One region of the Variovorax sp. 10L421 genome, then DNA from elsewhere that is predicted to be linked to it. Evidence: riboswitches for the same ligand, from Rfam matches in the RefSeq annotation. Region 1 holds a riboswitch; the other holds the start of a gene.

What was found. A riboswitch is a leader RNA that binds a small molecule or an ion and turns the genes downstream of it on or off. The one in region 1 is predicted to bind glycine.
Region 2: it holds a riboswitch for glycine, as region 1 does, so the genes downstream of both, gcvT (glycine cleavage system aminomethyltransferase GcvT) here and AC1DFC_RS20790 (D-amino acid dehydrogenase) in region 1, are expected to answer to the same signal.

What each region holds. Positions count from the first base shown of each region.
Region 1 is NZ_JBFTJJ010000017.1:55,112-58,508, forward strand. Features, by position in the region: gene AC1DFC_RS20785 (FIST signal transduction protein) at 1-433, shown strand, start outside; gene AC1DFC_RS20790 (D-amino acid dehydrogenase) at 440-1,741, opposite strand; glycine riboswitch at 1,833-1,938, opposite strand; glycine riboswitch at 1,946-2,042, opposite strand; gene rfbB (dTDP-glucose 4,6-dehydratase) at 2,158-3,228, shown strand; gene rfbD (dTDP-4-dehydrorhamnose reductase) at 3,225-3,397, shown strand, end outside.
Region 2 is NZ_JBFTJJ010000002.1:453,941-457,337, reverse strand. Features, by position in the region: gene gcvP (aminomethyl-transferring glycine dehydrogenase) at 1-138, opposite strand, end outside; gene gcvH (glycine cleavage system protein GcvH) at 193-564, opposite strand; gene gcvT (glycine cleavage system aminomethyltransferase GcvT) at 609-1,784, opposite strand; glycine riboswitch at 1,832-1,935, opposite strand; glycine riboswitch at 1,948-2,038, opposite strand; gene AC1DFC_RS06115 (YkvA family protein) at 2,084-2,491, opposite strand; gene AC1DFC_RS06110 (hypothetical protein) at 2,537-3,073, opposite strand; gene AC1DFC_RS06105 (TRAP transporter large permease) at 3,171-3,397, opposite strand, start outside.

The DNA.
Region 1 (3,397 bases):
GCTGGTGCGCCACATCATCGGGCTGGACCCGACGCGCCGCGGCATCGCGATCGCCGACGTGGCCGAGGCCGGCATGCGGCTGAGCTTCTGCCGCCGCAATGCGCAGGCCGCGCGTGCCGACCTGATGCGCATCTGCGCCGAAATCCGCGAGGAACTGGAGCCCGAAGAGCAGACGCTGGCCACCGCGCGCGCCGTGGCGGCGGGCGAGGCCGAGGCGGCGCCGCATCCGGCGCGGCGCATCGCGGGCGCGGTGTACGTCAGCTGTTCCGGGCGCGGCGGTCCGCACTTCGGTGCGCCGGGGGCGGAACTGCAGATCGTGCGGCACGCGCTGGGCGACGTGCCGCTGGTGGGTTTCTTCGCGGCGGGCGAGATCGCCCGCCACCATCTGTATGGCTACACCGGCGTGCTGACGGTGTTCGCCAGCAACGACTGACGGCGATCAGGCCGGCTGCAGCGCGCGCGGCGCGGGCGCGGGCATGCCGGTGAACACGAAATCGACCTCCGGCGCCAGCCCGCTCACGATGCGCGCGATCGACTTGCCCGAGCCGCAGGCGTGCGTCCAGCCGAGCGTGCCGTGGCCGGTGTTGAGGAACAGATTCGGGAGCTTCGTCTTGCCGATCAGCGGCACGTTGCTCGGCGTCGCGGGACGCAGGCCGGTCCAGAACTGCGCCTGTGTGGTATCCCCGGCGCCCGGGAACAGCTCTTCCACGCGGCGCACGATGGCTTCGCAGCGAACCCGGTTCAGGTCGCGGTCGTAGCCATTGAGCTCGGCAGTGCCGGCGATGCGCAGGCGGTCGCCCGACTCGGATGTGTAGCGCGAGAACACGAGCTTGAATTCGTCGTCCGTCAGCGAGACCTGGTGCGCCTTCGAGGCGTCCTTCACGGGCAGCGTCACCGAATAGCCCTTGGCCGGGTAGATCGGCAGGCGGATGCCCAGCGGCGCGGCATACAGCGGGCTCAGCGAACCCATCGCCAGCACGAAGGCGTCGCCGCGGATGCGCTGGAAGCGGCCTTCGCTGTCGGTGGCCTCGACGTGGTCGATGCTGCCGCCGGCCTCGCGCAGCGCGGTCACGGTGTGGCTCATCAGGAACCTGACGCCCGCTGCCGTGGCCAGGCCCACCAGTTCGCGCGCGAAGCGGTTGGCGTCACCTGACTCGTCCTCGGCCGTGTAGGTGGCGCCGGCCAGCTTGGGCCGGATGTGGGCGAGGGCGGGCTCGATCTTCACGGCTTCGTCGGCCGAGATGACCTGGCGCTCGCAGCCCAGGGCGCGCATCTGCTCGGCGGGCGCGAGGGCGCCGTCGAACTCTTTCTGCGTCGTGTAGAAGTGCAGGATGCCCTGCGTGCGCTGGTCGTAGTTCAGGCCGGTGTCGCGGCGCAACTGTTGCAACATCGAGCGGCTGTATGTACCAAGACGCACGATCTGCTCGATGTTGTGGCGGGTGCGCGCCGGCGTGCATTCGCGCAGGAACTGCAGGCCCCAGAGCCACTGGCGCATGTCGGCGCGGATGCGGAAGAGCAGCGGGGCGTCTTCCTTGCCCAGCCACTGCAGCACCTTCAGCGGCGCGCTGGGATTGGCCCAGGGTTCGGCATGGCTGACCGAGATCTGCCCGCCGTTGGCGAAGCTGGTTTCGGCGGCCGGGGTGGCCTGCCGGTCGATCACGGTCACTTCGTGGCCGAGTTGCTGGAGGTAGTAAGCCGAGGTCACGCCGAGCAGGCCGGCGCCAAGAACGATCACGCGCATTTCAAGTACCTTTGAGGTTGCAGCGCTTGAACGGCGGGCGTGGTGTGCTATTGAATCAATAGCGAGCAACCGGACGACCGCCGTCCAAGTTGCCGCTCCCCCTGTCCTTGGTACCTGAGAGATTCACCCGCTGCGCCCGCAGGGGGTTTGCTCCTTCGGTGCGCCACATGGCGTGGCGGCTCTCCAGACGGCGTTTCAGTTGGTGCAGTACAGACCCCTTGTTCGGGCCGACCTGAGCGTTTATGGGAGTTTGCGCCTTCGGTAGGGCCACCTGGGTGGCCCGCTCTCCTGCAGTGGGGGGATTGTAGGCGGGGCTTGCGCGACTGCCAATCTCGCGGGTTCTGCGTTTCGGCCCAATGGGATAATCATTGGTTGATTTGCCGCAGGGCGATCGTTCCACAACAACAGGGGACCCCATGATCCTGGTAACCGGCGGCGCCGGCTTCATCGGCGCCAATTTCGTACTCGACTGGATCGCCAACAGCGACGAGCCGGTCGTGAACCTCGACAAGCTGACCTACGCAGGCAATCTCGAGACGCTCGCATCGCTCAAGGACAACCCGAAGCACGTCTTCGTGCAGGGCGACATCGGCGACAGCGCGCTGCTCGACCGCCTGCTGGCCGAACACAAGCCTCGCGCCGTGGTGAACTTTGCGGCCGAATCGCATGTGGACCGTTCCATCCACGGCCCTGAAGACTTCGTGCAGACCAATGTCCTCGGCACCTTCCGCCTGCTCGAATCCGTACGCGGCTTCTGGAGCGCACTGCCGGCCGAGCAGAAAGCCGCCTTCCGCTTCCTGCACGTGTCGACCGACGAGGTCTACGGCTCGCTCTCCAAGACCGATCCGGCCTTCACCGAAGAAAACAAGTACGAGCCCAACAGCCCGTATTCGGCCAGCAAGGCCGCCAGCGATCACCTCGTGCGCGCCTGGCACCACACCTACGGCCTGCCGGTGGTCACCACCAACTGCTCGAACAACTACGGCCCGTTCCATTTTCCCGAGAAGCTGATCCCGCTGATGATCGTCAACGCGCTGGCCGGCAAGAGCCTGCCCGTGTACGGCGACGGCATGCAGGTACGCGACTGGCTCTACGTGAAGGATCACTGCAGCGCCATCCGCCGCGTGCTCGAGGCCGGCAAGCTGGGCGAGACCTACAACGTCGGCGGCTGGAACGAGAAGCCCAACATCGAGATCGTCAACACCGTGTGTGCGCTGCTCGACGAGCTGCGCCCGCGCGCGGACGGCAAGCCGTACAAGGAGCAGATCACCTACGTCACCGACCGCCCGGGCCATGACCGCCGCTACGCCATAGACGCGCGCAAGCTGGAACGCGAACTCGGCTGGAAGCCCGCCGAAACCTTCGACACCGGCATCCGCAAGACCGTGGAGTGGTACCTCGCGAACAGCGAATGGGTGCGCAACGTGCAAAGCGGCGCCTACCGCGAGTGGGTCGAAAAGCAGTACGACGCGAAGGCCGCGGCATGAAGTTGCTGCTGCTTGGCAAGGGCGGGCAGGTCGGCTGGGAACTGCAGCGCAGCCTTGCGCCGCTGGGTGAGCTGGTCGCGCTCGATTTCGACAGCACCGATTTCAACGCTGACTTCAGCCGCTCCGAGCAACTGGCCGAGACGGTGCTGAAGGTTCGCCCCGACGTGAT
Region 2 (3,397 bases), on a different contig from region 1:
GATGAGCTCAGCCCGCGTCTCCGAGCCGATCACGGGCAGCATGCGCGCCTCGTCCGCCGCATCGATGCCGATGTGGCGGGCGAGGAATTCTTCGGCGTTCTCTAGTTGTTGCAGGGAGGGGAGGGCGTGGCTTGACATGGCGGAGAGGTAGGGCGGGAGGGGCGGGAGCGGTGGTCCGTGTTCAGCAGCGCATCAAGACTCGGCGGCGAACTTGTCGTACGAGGCCGCATCGAGCAGCGCGTCGAGCTGCGCCGGCTCACTCAGCTTGACCTTGAAGAACCAGCCGCCGGCCAGCGGGTCGCTGTTGGCGAGCGAGGGGTCGGCGCGCAGCGCTTCGTTCACTTCGGTGATCTCGCCCGACACGGGCATGAACACGTCGGCCGCGGCCTTGACCGATTCGACGACGCCGGCGACTTCACCCTGGGCAAAGGTCTTGCCGACTTCGGGCAGGTCGACGAACACCACATCGCCCAGCGCGTCCTGCGCGTGCACGGTGATGCCGACGGTGGCCGCGCCGCCTTCGGCCGAGACCCATTCATGGTCCTTGGTGTACTTGATGCTCATGTAAAAAACTCCTCGTGGAAAAAATGATGATCGGGATGCGTAGCCTAGCCGCGGTAGTAGCGGGTGGGCACGAAAGGCATGGTCGAGACTTCCATCGGCACCGGCTTGCCGCGCACGATGGCCTGGATGCGCGTGCCCGGCTCGGCGAAGGCGGTGGCCACGTAGCCCATGGCGATGCAGCGGTCGGCGGTAGGGCCGAGCAAGCCGCTGGTGACGAGGCCGATGTCCTGGCCTTCGAAGGATTGCAGCACCGTGCCGTCGCGCACCGGAATGCGTTCGAGGGCAACGAGGCCCACGCGCTTGCGCTTCAGCGTGTCGTGATCGGTGTGGCCTGCCGCGCCCACGGTGGATGCGGTGAGCTGCGCCAGGACCTTCGCGGCGCCCGGAAAGCCGCCTGCGCGCGCGCCGCCGGTGCGGCGCACCTTCTGCATCGCCCAGTTGAGCGAGGCCTCGACCGGCGTGGTGGTGGTGTCGATGTCGTTGCCGTACAGGCACAGGCCGGCTTCGAGCCGCAGCGAATTGCGTGCGCCCAGGCCGATGGGCTTGACTTCGGGCTGGGCCAGCAGCAGGCGGGCGAGGGCGTCGGCGTCCTTGGCGGCCACCGAGATCTCGAAGCCGTCCTCGCCGGTGTAGCCGCTGCGGGTGACGAAGGCGGGAATGCCGCCGATCTGCACCGCGCCGCCCGTCATGAACACGAAGCGCTCGACACCGGGCGACAGCCGCGCGAGTGCGGCGGCGGCCTGCGGGCCTTGCAGTGCGAGCAGGGCGTGGTCGGGCAGGGGCTGCACGTCGCAGCGGGCGCCGATCTTCTGCTGGATGTGCGCGATGTCGGCCACCTTGCAGGCCCCATTCACGATCACGAAGATCGAGCCGTGGCCTTCGTTGAAGAACATCAGGTCGTCGATGATGCCGCCCTCGTCGTTCAGCAGCAGGCCGTAGCGCTGCTTGCCGGCGGGCAGGTCGATCACGTCGACGGGCATCAGGGTTTCGAAGGCGGCTGCCGCATCGGGCCCGACGAGGCGCAGCTGTCCCATGTGGGAAATGTCGAACAGGCCGGCCGCATCGCGCGTGTGCTTGTGCTCGGCCATCAGGCCGGCGGGGTATTGCACGGGCATCGAATAGCCGGCGAAAGGCACCGTGCGGGCGCCGAGCTCCAGATGGAGGTCGTACAGCGGCGTCTTGAGAAGAGGGGCGTCGGAGGGAGCGGAAGAAGCAGCCACTGGGCACTCCAAAGGGGCAGTCGAAATCCATGGCTGCAACGCCATGGGCCACCCCTGCTGTCCGCTTTACCTGAGAGATTCGCCCCACGATCGGGGTTTGCTCCTTCGGTGGGCCGTTACCTGGCAACGGCCTCTCTCCAGCAAGGAAACACCGGTGTCCACCAGTGCCTTGTCAGTCCTTTTGCCTGAGCGTTCGGGAATCCCCTGCGCCTTCGGCGGCCCCGGCGTGCGGGGCTCTCTCCTGACCCCGGCAAGTGTAGTGGATCGCGCAGCCCGCAGCCCCGGACTTGCCCTTCACCCTATCGCGACCACAGGCGCCACGCTGCGACGCCGACCGCGATCCACACGGCCACGACAAGCGCGGCGCCATACCGGCTGGTCGGCCTGGCGCCCGACTTCTGCATCCAGTCGTCGGCTTGCCGGCGGCACTCCGCGAGCACCGGCGGCGGAATCATCCGGATCGCAAGCCAGATCAGCCCCGGCAGCAGGAGAACGTCGTCGAGGTAGCCCAGGACCGGGATGAAGTCGGGAATGAGGTCGATCGGGCTGAGCGCGTAGGCGACCACGAGCATGCCCAGTGCCTTGGCATACCACGGGGTGGATGCATGCCTGCCGGCGAACCACAGCGTGACGCCGTCGCGCTTGACGCGCCGGGCCCAGGCGCGAAGCCGGTCGGACAGGGGCGGTTTTTCGGGAGCGGAGTTCACCTCGCGATGGTGTCACAGGCCGCGTTCGCGCCCGTGGTGCGCTCTTCAATGAACGATTTCGGCCGGCGGCAGCAGCCGGTCGATGCGCTCGCGCAGCGATTCGGCCCGCTCCACGCCGGCGGTTTTCTCGATCTCGGTCAGCATCAGCGCGGCGATGGTCAGCATCGCCTCGCGGTCGCGCGCCTCGCGCAGCGCGTCGCGCATCTGCAGCGCGAACTTCGGGTCGCGCCGCACGAACATGCGCTCGCAGATGTCGAACAGGAACATGCGCGTGGTGGCCAGCGAGCGCTTGCCGTCGAAGGTATCGGCCGAGGTGGGGAGGCGGATCGGTTCGTTGGCGGGGATCGGCACGGGCTGGGCGGGTGCCGGTGCGTCCGCGGCTTGCGGGCTCTGCAGGTAGCCCCTCTGGATCAGCGCCCGGATCGCCAGCTCGGCTTCATGCCGGTCGGGGAACAGCGCGCTGAAGTCGGTCAGCGAGCGCCGGCCGTCGGCCATCAGCAGCAGGGCGCGCTCGCGCTGGCTGAGCGTGCGCTGTCCGCCCTGGAGTTCGTCGCGCGCCTTGTCGGTCTTGGTGGGAAACATGGCAGCCACAGCTTTGGGGAATCGATGGACGCAGCATCGTTGCAAGCGGTGACATCTTTATTACCCGTTTTCCTCGCAGGGCCAATGGCCGCCGACGCTACTTGAACCCGAGCGCGTGCGGCAGCCAGGTGCTCAGCGCCGGCACGAAGGTCAGTATCAGCAGCACCGCGCCGTGCGCCCAGAGGAAGGGCACCAGCTCCTTCACCAGCGCCGACATGGGTACCTTCGACACGTTGCACGTCACGAACAGCAGCCCACCCACCGGCGGCGTGATCATGCCCAGCGTGAGGTTGAAGATCACGATCATCGCGAAGTGCACCGGGT